3 regions of the Pontibacillus sp. ABV4_188 genome follow, and region 3 is predicted to be linked to each of the others. Evidence: a T-box and tRNA genes for the amino acid it is inferred to sense, from the RefSeq annotation. Region 3 holds a T-box; the other regions hold tRNA genes.
The links. The T-box of region 3 lies ahead of thrS (threonine--tRNA ligase). A T-box ahead of a tRNA ligase gene usually reads a tRNA of that ligase, here a tRNA-Thr.
Positions count from the first base shown of each region.

Region 1: it has a tRNA-Thr gene. The T-box ahead of thrS (threonine--tRNA ligase) is inferred to sense a tRNA for this amino acid. The anticodon was not compared.
Region 2: it has a tRNA-Thr gene. The T-box ahead of thrS (threonine--tRNA ligase) is inferred to sense a tRNA for this amino acid. The anticodon was not compared.

Region 1 covers NZ_CM149975.1:170,384-174,407, reverse strand. Annotated here, with positions in the region: gene rocF (arginase) at 1-196, opposite strand, end outside; tRNA gene ACYX4O_RS01015 (tRNA-Ala) at 386-458, opposite strand; tRNA gene ACYX4O_RS01010 (tRNA-Gly) at 464-538, opposite strand; tRNA gene ACYX4O_RS01005 (tRNA-Lys) at 575-650, opposite strand; tRNA gene ACYX4O_RS01000 (tRNA-Gln) at 660-734, opposite strand; tRNA gene ACYX4O_RS00995 (tRNA-Tyr) at 740-825, opposite strand; tRNA gene ACYX4O_RS00990 (tRNA-Thr) at 896-972, opposite strand; tRNA gene ACYX4O_RS00985 (tRNA-Val) at 989-1,064, opposite strand; tRNA gene ACYX4O_RS00980 (tRNA-Glu) at 1,080-1,154, opposite strand; tRNA gene ACYX4O_RS00975 (tRNA-Thr) at 1,176-1,248, opposite strand; tRNA gene ACYX4O_RS00970 (tRNA-Asn) at 1,253-1,327, opposite strand; rRNA gene rrf (5S ribosomal RNA) at 1,389-1,504, opposite strand; rRNA gene ACYX4O_RS00960 (23S ribosomal RNA) at 1,704-4,024, opposite strand, start outside.
Region 2 covers NZ_CM149975.1:643,547-647,570, forward strand. Annotated here, with positions in the region: rRNA gene ACYX4O_RS03255 (23S ribosomal RNA) at 1-479, shown strand, start outside; rRNA gene rrf (5S ribosomal RNA) at 756-871, shown strand; tRNA gene ACYX4O_RS03265 (tRNA-Asn) at 922-996, shown strand; tRNA gene ACYX4O_RS03270 (tRNA-Ser) at 998-1,089, shown strand; tRNA gene ACYX4O_RS03275 (tRNA-Glu) at 1,103-1,177, shown strand; tRNA gene ACYX4O_RS03280 (tRNA-Val) at 1,189-1,264, shown strand; tRNA gene ACYX4O_RS03285 (tRNA-Met) at 1,339-1,415, shown strand; tRNA gene ACYX4O_RS03290 (tRNA-Asp) at 1,488-1,564, shown strand; tRNA gene ACYX4O_RS03295 (tRNA-Phe) at 1,610-1,685, shown strand; tRNA gene ACYX4O_RS03300 (tRNA-Thr) at 1,694-1,766, shown strand; tRNA gene ACYX4O_RS03305 (tRNA-Tyr) at 1,782-1,867, shown strand; tRNA gene ACYX4O_RS03310 (tRNA-Trp) at 1,888-1,961, shown strand; tRNA gene ACYX4O_RS03315 (tRNA-His) at 1,975-2,050, shown strand; tRNA gene ACYX4O_RS03320 (tRNA-Gln) at 2,058-2,132, shown strand; tRNA gene ACYX4O_RS03325 (tRNA-Gly) at 2,142-2,216, shown strand; tRNA gene ACYX4O_RS03330 (tRNA-Cys) at 2,226-2,299, shown strand; tRNA gene ACYX4O_RS03335 (tRNA-Leu) at 2,307-2,388, shown strand; gene ilvD (dihydroxy-acid dehydratase) at 2,735-4,024, shown strand, end outside.
Region 3 covers NZ_CM149975.1:2,341,512-2,345,535, forward strand. Annotated here, with positions in the region: gene ACYX4O_RS11995 (class I SAM-dependent methyltransferase) at 1-507, opposite strand, end outside; gene thrS (threonine--tRNA ligase) at 764-2,683, opposite strand; T-box leader at 2,992-3,209, opposite strand; gene ACYX4O_RS12005 (cell wall hydrolase) at 3,265-3,702, opposite strand; gene ACYX4O_RS12010 (long-chain fatty acid--CoA ligase) at 3,949-4,024, opposite strand, start outside.

The sequences.
Region 1 (4,024 bases), 1.9 Mb from region 3:
TCAAGTGACTCTCTTGTTCTTCTTTTCTATTTGGCCGAGGAATATGAACATCACCAAGATCCTCTATATCATACTCTAAACGTTCTAATCGCTCAATTACCCCTGCATAACGAAGTGCACTAGGCCCCATATCTACACCTCTGCGATTCTGTCCTAAGTCCATAGGTGCTCCAATAATTGAAAGTTTACGATTCATTGTCCCATCCTCCTCCTTTAACTCTACCCCCATTGTAGCCATAGTTGAGACAATGACTCAACTGGACAGAAATTTGTATATATATACGAAAAACACCCGGTATTGAAAGAATTTTCTTATAAATAGCCGCCATTAAATTTTTTAGATATACGAAAAAACCTTAAGTCTTATTAGACTTAAGGTTTAGAATGGAGCCTAGCGGGATCGAACCGCTGACCTCCTGCGTGCAAAGCAGGCGCTCTCCCAGCTGAGCTAAGGCCCCATATATGGAGCGGAAGACGGGATTCGAACCCGCGACCCCCACCTTGGCAAGGTGGTGTTCTACCGCTGAACTACTTCCGCAAACTAAAAACACATCAACTAAGTTAATGTGAAAAGTGGTGAGCCATGGAGGATTCGAACCTCCGACCCTCTGATTAAAAGTCAGATGCTCTACCAACTGAGCTAATGGCTCTTTATAAAGTGGCTGGCCCAGCTGGATTCGAACCAGCGCATGACGGTACCAAAAACCGTTGCCTTACCGCTTGGCTATGGGCCAATAAATGGTGGAGGGGGCAGGACTCGAACCTGCGAACCCAGAGGGAGCGGATTTACAGTCCGCCGCGTTTGGCCAACTTCGCTACCCCTCCAAACACAAATAATAGTATACCATGCTTGCATTTTATTATGCAAGAATTTATTTAATTGAACATAACTTGCTGGTGCCGACCGAGGGACTCGAACCCCCAACCTACTGATTACAAGTCAGTTGCTCTGCCAGATTGAGCTAGGTCGGCAGATAAATAAATGAAATGGTGGAGGATGGCGGGCTCGAACCACCGACCCCCTGCTTGTAAGGCAGGTGCTCTCCCAGCTGAGCTAATCCTCCATGATTATAAATAAGTGGTGACCCGTACGGGATTCGAACCCGTGTTACCGCCGTGAAAGGGCGGTGTCTTAACCACTTGACCAACGGGCCAAATATAATTTTCTTACAGAGAGCTTCCAGCCGGACTTGAACCGGCGACCTCTTCCTTACCATGGAAGTGCTCTACCGACTGAGCTATGGAAGCAAATTGGCTCCAACGGCAGGATTCGAACCTGCGACCGATCGGTTAACAGCCGATAGCTCTACCACTGAGCTACGTTGGAATATTGTCAAATCCATCTGTCCTAGAAGAAGTCTCTTGGATAGCTTTTATAAGATAACAAAGCATGGCGGCGTCCTACTCTTGCGGGGGTGAAACCCCGACTACCATCGGCGCTGAAGAGCTTAACTTCTGTGTTCGGCATGGGAACAGGTGTGACCTCTTCGCCAAAACCGCCATACTATTGTTTTGTTGAAGGAGTACCTTCAAAACTAGATAAGAATTAAGACATCGTGCCTGATCACGTATTTGCGCTTGAGCTGACTTCCAGCTCCAACTCCCAGACCCTAGCGTATAAGTCATCTTTTCTCCAAAGGCTAATCGCCTTTTCCGAAAATCTGTCTTATCCGTACGGGTCTAAGCGGTCGTTTGCGCTTTAGATAGATAAGCCCTCGATTTATTAGTATCGGTCAGCTGCACGTGTCACCACGCTTCCACCTCCGACCTATCAACCTTGTCGTCTACAAGGAATCTTACTCACTCGAAGTGATGGGAAATCTCATCTTGAAGTGGGCTTCATGCTTAGATGCTTTCAGCACTTATCCCTTCCGCACGTAGCTACCCAGCTGTGCTCCTGGCGGAACAACTGGTGCACCAGCGGTGCGTCCATCCCGGTCCTCTCGTACTAAGGACAGCTCTCCTCAAATTTCCAACGCCCACGACGGATAGGGACCGAACTGTCTCACGACGTTCTGAACCCAGCTCGCGTACCGCTTTAATGGGCGAACAGCCCAACCCTTGGGACCGACTACAGCCCCAGGATGCGATGAGCCGACATCGAGGTGCCAAACCTCCCCGTCGATGTGGACTCTTGGGGGAGATAAGCCTGTTATCCCCGGGGTAGCTTTTATCCGTTGAGCGACGGCCCTTCCATGCGGTACCGCCGGATCACTAAGCCCGACTTTCGTCCCTGCTCGACTTGTAGGTCTCGCAGTCAAGCTCCCTTGTGCCTTTGCACTCTGCGAATGATTTCCAACCATTCTGAGGGAACCTTTGGGCGCCTCCGTTACTTTTTGGGAGGCGACCGCCCCAGTCAAACTGCCCACCTGACACTGTCTCCGGACCGGATTACGGTCCTGGGTTAGAATGTCAATACAGCCAGGGTGGTATCCCACGGATGCCTCCACCGAAGCTAGCGCTCCGGTATCGACGGCTCCCACCTATCCTGTACAAGCTGTACCAACATTCAATATCAGGCTACAGTAAAGCTCCACGGGGTCTTTCCGTCCTGTCGCGGGTAATGCGCATCTTCACGCATAGTATAATTTCACCGGGTCTCTTGTTGAGACAGTGCCCAATTCGTTGCACCTTTCGTGCGGGTCGGAACTTACCCGACAAGGAATTTCGCTACCTTAGGACCGTTATAGTTACGGCCGCCGTTTACTGGGGCTTCGGTTCAAAGCTTCGCCTAAGCTAACTCATCCCCTTAACCTTCCAGCACCGGGCAGGTGTCAGCCCCTATACTTCACCTTTCGGTTTCGCAGAGACCTGTGTTTTTGCTAAACAGTCGATTGGGCCTTTTCACTGCGGCTCCTCCTATGAAGGAGCACCCCTTCTCCCGAAGTTACGGGGTCATTTTGCCGAGTTCCTTAACAAGAGTTCTCCCGATCACCTTAGGATACTCTCCTCGTCTACCTGTGTCGGTTTGCGGTACGGGCACCTCTTTCCTCATTAGAGGCTTTTCTTGGCAGTGTGAAATCAGGAACTTCGGTACTATAGTTCCCTCCCCATCACAGCTTGTGATTGATGCACGGATTTGCCTATGCATCTCACTCACTGCTTGGCCGCTCACATCCAGTGGAGCGGATTCCCTATCCTACTGCGTCCCCCCGTCATTCAAACGGAAAGGAGGTGGTACAGGAATATCAACCTGTTATCCATCGCCTACGCCTTTCGGCCTCGGCTTAGGTCCCGACTAACCCTGAGCGGACGAGCCTTCCTCAGGAAACCTTAGACTTACGGTGGAAGAGATTCTCACTCTTCTTTCGCTACTCATACCGGCATTCTCACTTCTAAGCGCTCCACCAGTCCTTACGGTCTGACTTCACTGCACTTAGAACGCTCTCCTACCATTGTTCGTAAGAACAATCCACAGCTTCGGTGTTATGTTTAGCCCCGGTACATTTTCGGCGCAGAGTCACTCGACCAGTGAGCTATTACGCACTCTTTAAATGATGGCTGCTTCTAAGCCAACATCCTGGTTGTCTGAGCAACTCCACATCCTTTTCCACTTAACATAAACTTAGGGACCTTAGCTGGTGGTCTGGGCTGTTCCCCTCTCGACTACGGACCTTATCACTCGCAGTCTGACTCCCAAGGATGAGTCGTTGGCATTCGGAGTTTGACTGAATTCGGTAACCCGATGAGGGCCCCTAGTCCAATCAGTGCTCTACCTCCAAGACTCTTACCTTGAGGCTAGCCCTAAAGCTATTTCGGAGAGAACCAGCTATCTCCGTGTTCGATTGGCATTTCACCGCTACCCACACCTCATCCCCGCACTTTTCAACGTGCGTGGGTTCGGGCCTCCAGCCAGTGTTACCTGGCCTTCACCCTGGACATGGGTAGATCACACGGTTTCGGGTCTACGACCACATACTATTTCGCCCTATTCAGACTCGCTTTCGCTGCGGCTCCGATTTTTCATCTTAACCTTGCATGGGATCGTAACTCGCCGGTCCATTCTACAAAAGGTACGCTGTCA
Region 2 (4,024 bases), 1.7 Mb from region 3:
CTCAACGGATAAAAGCTACCCCGGGGATAACAGGCTTATCTCCCCCAAGAGTCCACATCGACGGGGAGGTTTGGCACCTCGATGTCGGCTCATCGCATCCTGGGGCTGTAGTCGGTCCCAAGGGTTGGGCTGTTCGCCCATTAAAGCGGTACGCGAGCTGGGTTCAGAACGTCGTGAGACAGTTCGGTCCCTATCCGTCGTGGGCGTTGGAAATTTGAGGAGAGCTGTCCTTAGTACGAGAGGACCGGGATGGACGCACCGCTGGTGCACCAGTTGTTCCGCCAGGAGCACAGCTGGGTAGCTACGTGCGGAAGGGATAAGTGCTGAAAGCATCTAAGCATGAAGCCCACTTCAAGATGAGATTTCCCATCACTTCGAGTGAGTAAGATTCCTTGTAGACGACAAGGTTGATAGGTCGGAGGTGGAAGCGTGGTGACACGTGCAGCTGACCGATACTAATAAATCGAGGACTTATCTATCTAAAGCGCAAACGACCGCTTAGACCCGTACGGATAAGACAGATCTTCGGAAAAGGCGATTAGCCTTTGGAAAGAAGATGACTTATACGCTAGGGTCTGGGAGTTGGAGCTGGAAGCCAGTTCAAGCGCAAACACGTGATCAGGCACGATGTCGTAATTCTTATCTAGTTTTGAAGGTACTTAGAAAAAAATCTAATATACCTCTTGACTTTCCTTCCGAAACAAGATAAAATATAACTTGTCGTTGAAAAGACGAGGAAGAAATTCAATAAAGAGTCTGGCGGTTTTGGCGAAGAGGTCACACCTGTTTCCATGCCGAACACAGAAGTTAAGCTCTTCAGCGCCGATGGTAGTCGGGGTTTCACCCCCGCAAGAGTAGGACGCCGCCAGGCAAGTCACTTTATTGACTTTGATCAAAAGGCAAACGGTCTTTTGACATGATTCCAACGTAGCTCAGTGGTAGAGCTATCGGCTGTTAACCGATCGGTCGCAGGTTCGAATCCTGCCGTTGGAGCCATGGAGAGCTGTCCGAGTGGCCGAAGGAGCACGATTGGAAATCGTGTAGGCCCAAACACGGGTCTCGAGGGTTCGAATCCCTCGCTCTCCGCCACTAACTTTTCATTGGCCCGTTGGTCAAGTGGTTAAGACACCGCCCTTTCACGGCGGTAACACGGGTTCGAATCCCGTACGGGTCACCACTTAATATCATGGAGGATTAGCTCAGCTGGGAGAGCACCTGCCTTACAAGCAGGGGGTCGGTGGTTCGAGCCCGCCATCCTCCACCATTTTTAAAAAATGCAATGCACATGATCATTGCAAACATCATATAATTGAATATGCAATAAGTATTCAACATTATCGCGGGGTGGAGCAGTCTGGTAGCTCGTCGGGCTCATAACCCGAAGGTCGCAGGTTCAAATCCTGTCCCCGCAACCAATTTAAATTTGTACTACGTCGAAAAGACTTCTTCGAATTACAAATGATGGTGTATCTTTAGGCACAACTAATGGTCCGGTAGTTCAGTTGGTTAGAATGCCTGCCTGTCACGCAGGAGGTCGCGGGTTCGAGTCCCGTCCGGACCGCCACTTTTCAATTAAATATTTTTTTGTTACTGTAAAGTACATAAGACTGGCTCGGTAGCTCAGTCGGTAGAGCAACGGACTGAAAATCCGTGTGTCGGCGGTTCGATTCCGTCCCGAGCCACCATGTTTTGTGCAGGCCTAGCTCAATTGGTAGAGCAACTGACTTGTAATCAGTAGGTTGGGGGTTCAAGTCCTCTGGCCTGCATACTTTAAAAAACGTGGAGGGGTAGCGAAGTTGGCCAAACGCGGCGGACTGTAAATCCGCTCCCTCTGGGTTCGCAGGTTCGAGTCCTGCCCCCTCCACCATTATAATTACTACAGTAAGTAGGGGTATAGTTCAACGGTAGAACAGCGGTCTCCAAAACCGCCGATGTGGGTTCGATTCCTACTACCCCTGCCAATTTCATTTTATGGCGGATGTGGCGAAGTGGTTAACGCACCGGATTGTGGCTCCGGCATTCGTGGGTTCGATCCCCATCATTCGCCCCATAAATATTGGCCCATAGCCAAGCGGTAAGGCAACGGTTTTTGGTACCGTCATGCGCTGGTTCGAATCCAGCTGGGCCAGCCAAGAGTTTTCGCGGAAGTAGTTCAGTGGTAGAACACCACCTTGCCAAGGTGGGGGTCGCGGGTTCGAATCCCGTCTTCCGCTCCATTTTTATATGGCGGCATAGCCAAGTGGTAAGGCAGAGGACTGCAACTCCTTTACCACCGGTTCGAATCCGGTTGCCGCCTCCATTCATATGCCGGTGTGGCGGAATTGGCAGACGCGCACGACTCAAAATCGTGTTCCTCACGGAGTGTCGGTTCGAGCCCGACCACCGGTATCGTAAAACTTAACATTGTAATGGAAATCGCTAACGAAAGCGATTTTTTTATATGTCTAATTTGTTTAGGACTTATAGGTACAAAATCATTTATAAATTTCTCTAATCTCCGTTAACATAACGGGGATTTTTTTTATTTTAGTAGAAAGACTCTATTAATACACACATCAAAATGGCTATAAGATAATTTTTACCCCTGTCTCCCTCTACCTTGCATTTACTCTATACATAAATTGCTTTAAACACATATTAATTATTTACGAAATAAAAAAATTTTTCTGAAAAAAACATTGAAGATTAAAGTAAAGAGTCCTATAATTATGCGAAAGAAGAGGTGGGATTTTGAATGACAAAAGATTTGCGAATAAATAGTAAAGTATTTAGTGAAAGTGCAATGAGAGCACCGAACCGGGCCATGCTTCGTGCTGTTGGTGTTACAGATGATGACTTTAAAAAGCCGATGATTGGTATTGCAAGTACATGGAGTGAAGTAACTCCATGTAATATACACCTAGATGATTTAGCCATCCGTGCAAAGAAAGGTGCCCAAGAAGCAGGAGGGCTACCCTTAATCTTTAATACTATTACTGTATCGGATGGTATCTCTATGGGGACACAGGGAATGCGTTATTCATTACCAAGTAGAGATGTGATCGCTGACTCTATCGAAACGGTAGTAGGAGCTCAGAACTTGGATGGATTAGTTGCAATCGGAGCCTGTGATAAAAATATTCCAGGATGTATGATTGCTATTGCCAATGCTGAGGTGCCATCTGTTTTTGTTTATGGAGGCACAATTGCTCCTGGGTCTCATAAAGGGAAAGATGTTGATATTGTTTCTGTCTTTGAAGGAGTCGGAAAATATAATCAGGGTGACATAGGTGAAAATGAACTAAACGCAATTGAGTGTAGTGCATGTCCTGGTGCAGGAGCGTGTGGTGGTATGTACACTGCAAATACGATGGCATCTGCTGTTGAAGCTATGGGTATGAGTTTACCTGGAAGCTCTTCAAACCCTGCTGAATCTGACCATAAAGCAAAAGATTGTGAGTCGGCTGGGGAAGCAGTTAGATCCTTACTCGAGCATAATATTTACCCGAAAGATATCATGACTAAAGAGGCTTTTGAAAATGCGATTACAGTCGTTATGGCACTTGGTGGTTCTACAAATGCGGTACTTCACTTGCTTTCTATGGCTCATGCTATTGAAGTGGATTTAACCATGGAAGACTTTAATCGAATTCAAGAAAAAACACCACATATTGCTGATTTGAAACCGAGCGGCAAATATGTGATGCAAGACCTTCATAAAGTTGGAGGAGTACAGGCAGTTATGAAGCTTCTTTATGACAATGGCTATCTACACGGACACTGTTTAACTGTTTCAGGAAAGACTGTTGCAGAGAATTTAGAAGAAGCGCCAACTTTAGAAGAAGGACAAGATATTATAACGTCATTTAGTCATCCTAAGCGAAAAGATGGACCTTTGATCACCTTAAAAGGTAACTTAGCTCCAAGGGGTGCAGTAGCAAAAGTATCCGGTGTTAAGGTTGCGCGTCATACTGGACCAGCTCGTGTATTTAATACTGAAATGGAAGCTACGGAAGCTATTCTGAATAATTCAATACAAGAAGGC
Region 3 (4,024 bases):
CGTTTCTTCATCTTTGTAAGAATGCTCAAATACCTCTTCCAGTTCACTTAAGAGTTCATAGGCATTCGGAAAACGAGTACCAAAGATAAACACACCATTCTCTTTTAGGTTGCGAGTAACGGATGCCAGCAACCCATCCTGAGAGTCATTGGTAAGAAAATGTTGAAATGAATTTCCAACAGTAAAGATAAAATCCACTTTCTTATGGAGGTTCAAATCTGCACAGTCATCTAGGAGCCAGTTAATAGTGTCCCCTGCTCTTGTTTTTCGTTTGGCTTCCTCTAACATGCCCTGATGTACGTCTATACCAGTCACATCAAATCCCGCACGAGCTAGGGGGAACGTTGCTCGACCTGTGCCACAAGCCAGATCAAAAATAGGACCATCTTGTTTCTTCGCCCACTTCAAAAGAAGCGGAATATCACGCTTATACGTATGGTTCTGACCATCATAACGAGCCGGATCATCATATTCTTCTAAATTATATATTTTATCAAGGTTTTCCATAGATACCTCCTATCATCAAACTAAAAGATGTTAATTTAAAATAAAGAACATATCTTACATTATTTTATATAATTTTACTGAATCCAATATAAATACTGAATAATAGACGTACCCTGATAGAGTACGTCTATTCTTTATGAGTTAACGACTAATTCATGTTGATCATTAACCATAATTCGGTCACCTGTGTCCCTATCCTTTTATGGTCTACATAGGGTTGCCCTCTATTTTTCATCTATTACCTCTTCATCACCTCTTATTCTAGAACTCGATCCGACACCCTATTCAGCAAGTCTTTTTCAAATTGTTCTAATGAGACGTTGTAAGTTCCTTCTTGACCGTACCGCCTGACCTGCACAGCTCCGTGTTTTTCTTCATGATCTCCCACCACGAGTAGGTACGGTACTTTCTTCATCTGCACGTCACGAACCTTATACCCTAGCTTCTCATTTCGAAAATCAACTTCCACCCGCACCCCTTTGTGTTTTAAACGGTCTCTCACATCCTCGGCATACTGTTTATGAACATGGTTCGATACTGGAATGACTTTTACCTGAACAGGGGCAAGCCAGTCAGGAAAAGCTCCTCCAAAGTGTTCAATCAGAATACCTAAAAATCTGTCAATAGAACCAAACACCGCTCGGTGGAGAACAACAGGCCGAGCTTTATTGCCGTCTTGATCAATATAGGATAAATCAAATTTCTCAGGCATTTGGAAATCAAGCTGGACGGTAGCACATTGATGGCTTCTATTTAGAGCATCTTTAATATGCACATCAATCTTAGGCCCGTAAAAAGCACCATCTCCCTCATTTACACTGTACTTATAATCAAGGGAATCAAGGACTTTTTCTAATGCATTTTCGGCTTGGTCCCATAGAGCATCATCTCCCATTGAATCTTCAGGTCTCGTAGAAAGCTCAATCGAATACTCGAAGCCAAATGTCTCATACACATATTCAATCAGATTAAGGGCTGAGCGAATCTCATTTTCAATTTGCTCCGGAGTCACAAAGATATGAGCATCATCCTGACAAAAGGTCCTCACCCGAAGCATCCCATTCAATGCACCGCTAAATTCATGACGATGAACCTGACCGAATTCCGCCATTCGAATCGGAAGATCACGGTATGAGTGAAGCTGGTCCTTATAAATCAGCATATGACCCGGGCAGTTCATTGGCTTTAGAGCAAAGTGCTGGTTATCCACTTCGGAGAAATACATATTTTCTTTATAATGATTCCAGTGCCCAGATTGTTCCCATAGGCGCTGGTTCATCATCATTGGTGTCCGAACTTCTTCATAGTCAAAAGAATGTTGCAAGTCTCTTAGGAATTTTTCTAATTCATTCCGGATTGTCTGACCATTTCGTAAATAAAACGGCATTCCCGGAGCTTCTTCAGAGAACATAAATAAATCAAGCTCTTTCCCTAACTTGCGATGATTACGTTTCTCCGCTTCTTCTAAGAAGTGTACATACGCTTGTTTATCTTCTTTAGAAGGAAAAGCGATCCCATAAATACGCTGCAATACTTCACGGTTGCTGTCTCCTCTCCAATAAGCACCTGCTACATTCGTAATGGAAAACGATTTAATCCACTTTGTAGACGGAACATGTGGACCTCTGCACAAATCTACGAATTCCCCTTGGCGGTAAACGGATACAGGTTCATCACCAGGAATTGCTTGTAGTAACTCCATCTTATAAGGATCATGGGCGAAGAGCCGTTCCGCCTCCGCTCGTGTTAAGATTTCTCGCTTCACTTCCAAATTTTCATCAATTATTTTCTTCATTTCTTTTTCAATCATTGGAAGATCTTCTTTTTGTATAGAATCTTCTACATCTACGTCATAGTAGAATCCATTTTCAATGACTGGTCCTACTCCGAACCTCGCCTCCCCATATATTCGTTTTACGGCTTGCGCTAATACGTGGGCACTTGTATGGCGCATCAACTCTAAACCATCATCTGAATCCAATGAGACTAAAGAAATCTGTGCATGATCCTCAATAGGACGCTTGTAATCAAACAATTGCCCGTTCACTCGTCCTCCGACAGATTTCTTCTTCAAAGTAGTGCTAATAGAGCCTGCAATATCTTCTAACGTACTTCCTTGTGGATACATCTTTTCATTTCCGTCTGGAAAAATAATGTTAATCATGCTTTCATTCACTTTTCACCACTCCTTTTTATAAATAAAAAAACGCGCTACATCCCTATAAAAGGGACGAGCGCGCATACCCGTGGTTCCACCCCACTTCCCGGTAAAATAAACCGGCTTCGTGACCGCTGTATCGTAGCATCTACGGCGCAAGCTTACTAAACGTTCAGCCGCGCAAGCTCCCAGGGGGTAAGACCATTCACCTGCATTAGGAAGATCTCAGCACCCTTCCTTCTCTGTAAATCGGTATGAATCTCTCATGTCCTGTTCATTGCAAAATAACTATTAAAAATAGAAAACAAAAAACACACCCATCCCTAATAAGGGACGAGTGTGTTGCTCGTGGTTCCACCCAAGTTCTCATTACATCCATAATGACTCAAAGAGGCTGTAACGTAGCGGTTACGGTATAGATTACAATAAAGGTTCACCTATACAGCTCAAAGGGGGTAAGGCATTCTGCTGCGTTAGGAAGTCTCAGCACCCTTCCCTCTCTGAAAACCGTTCAGAAATCTCATGTCCTCGTCATAGCTTTTGTTATTTTTTACTACTATATTCCAAAATTCGTATGCAGTCAATACAATTCCTAAAATTTAGCGATAAACACTAGCGCACGAATTTGCCTGCGGTTCATAATAGCAATGATTCTTATATTGCCCTGCAAAAGGCTGACCGAACCATGTCGATGGACAAGAGCCTGATGGATTGAAGTACCAAAGGGAATACTTTGCTGGGAATTGTCTCCAGGATTTTAAATTCTTCTCTGCTAAACGCTTTTCAGCCGATCTAGCTCTGTTGTAAAATAGATTCCCTTTTTGTACAGCCTCGAATGAGTAATTGCCTCCTTGAACTTGATAAATAACATCAGAAATGGTTCTGAGATCTTTGAAATCTAAACAATCTGATGCAGCACGATTTACAATAACATTACCTACATATAACATTCCTTGTTTTCCTTCACTAACCGCTTCTGCTCTCATCATCCTCGCCATTAAAGCAACGTCTGAATCTGTATATTTTACTCTCGGCATACTTTCACCTCACAATTTTGTATGCAAAATTTCTTTCGTTGTTTAACTACTTGTGAAAACCCAATATTTATAAGTATGTAAGAGCAGCTTATCCTATTATTCATTCATTTTCTATTTACTCTTCAGTTGAAGAGTAAATAAAGATAAATCATTAGATTTTTTCGTTCATATCCAAATAAAAATAGGGCAAAATCTACTTGATTTCGCCCTTAAAGACATAACAGTTATACGATCTTCAGTTCTTTACTACACCTGACTTTTCTCTTCCTCCTGCAACTTCCTCCACAGAATCTTTCCGGAACTTGTTGTCGGAAGGGAATCC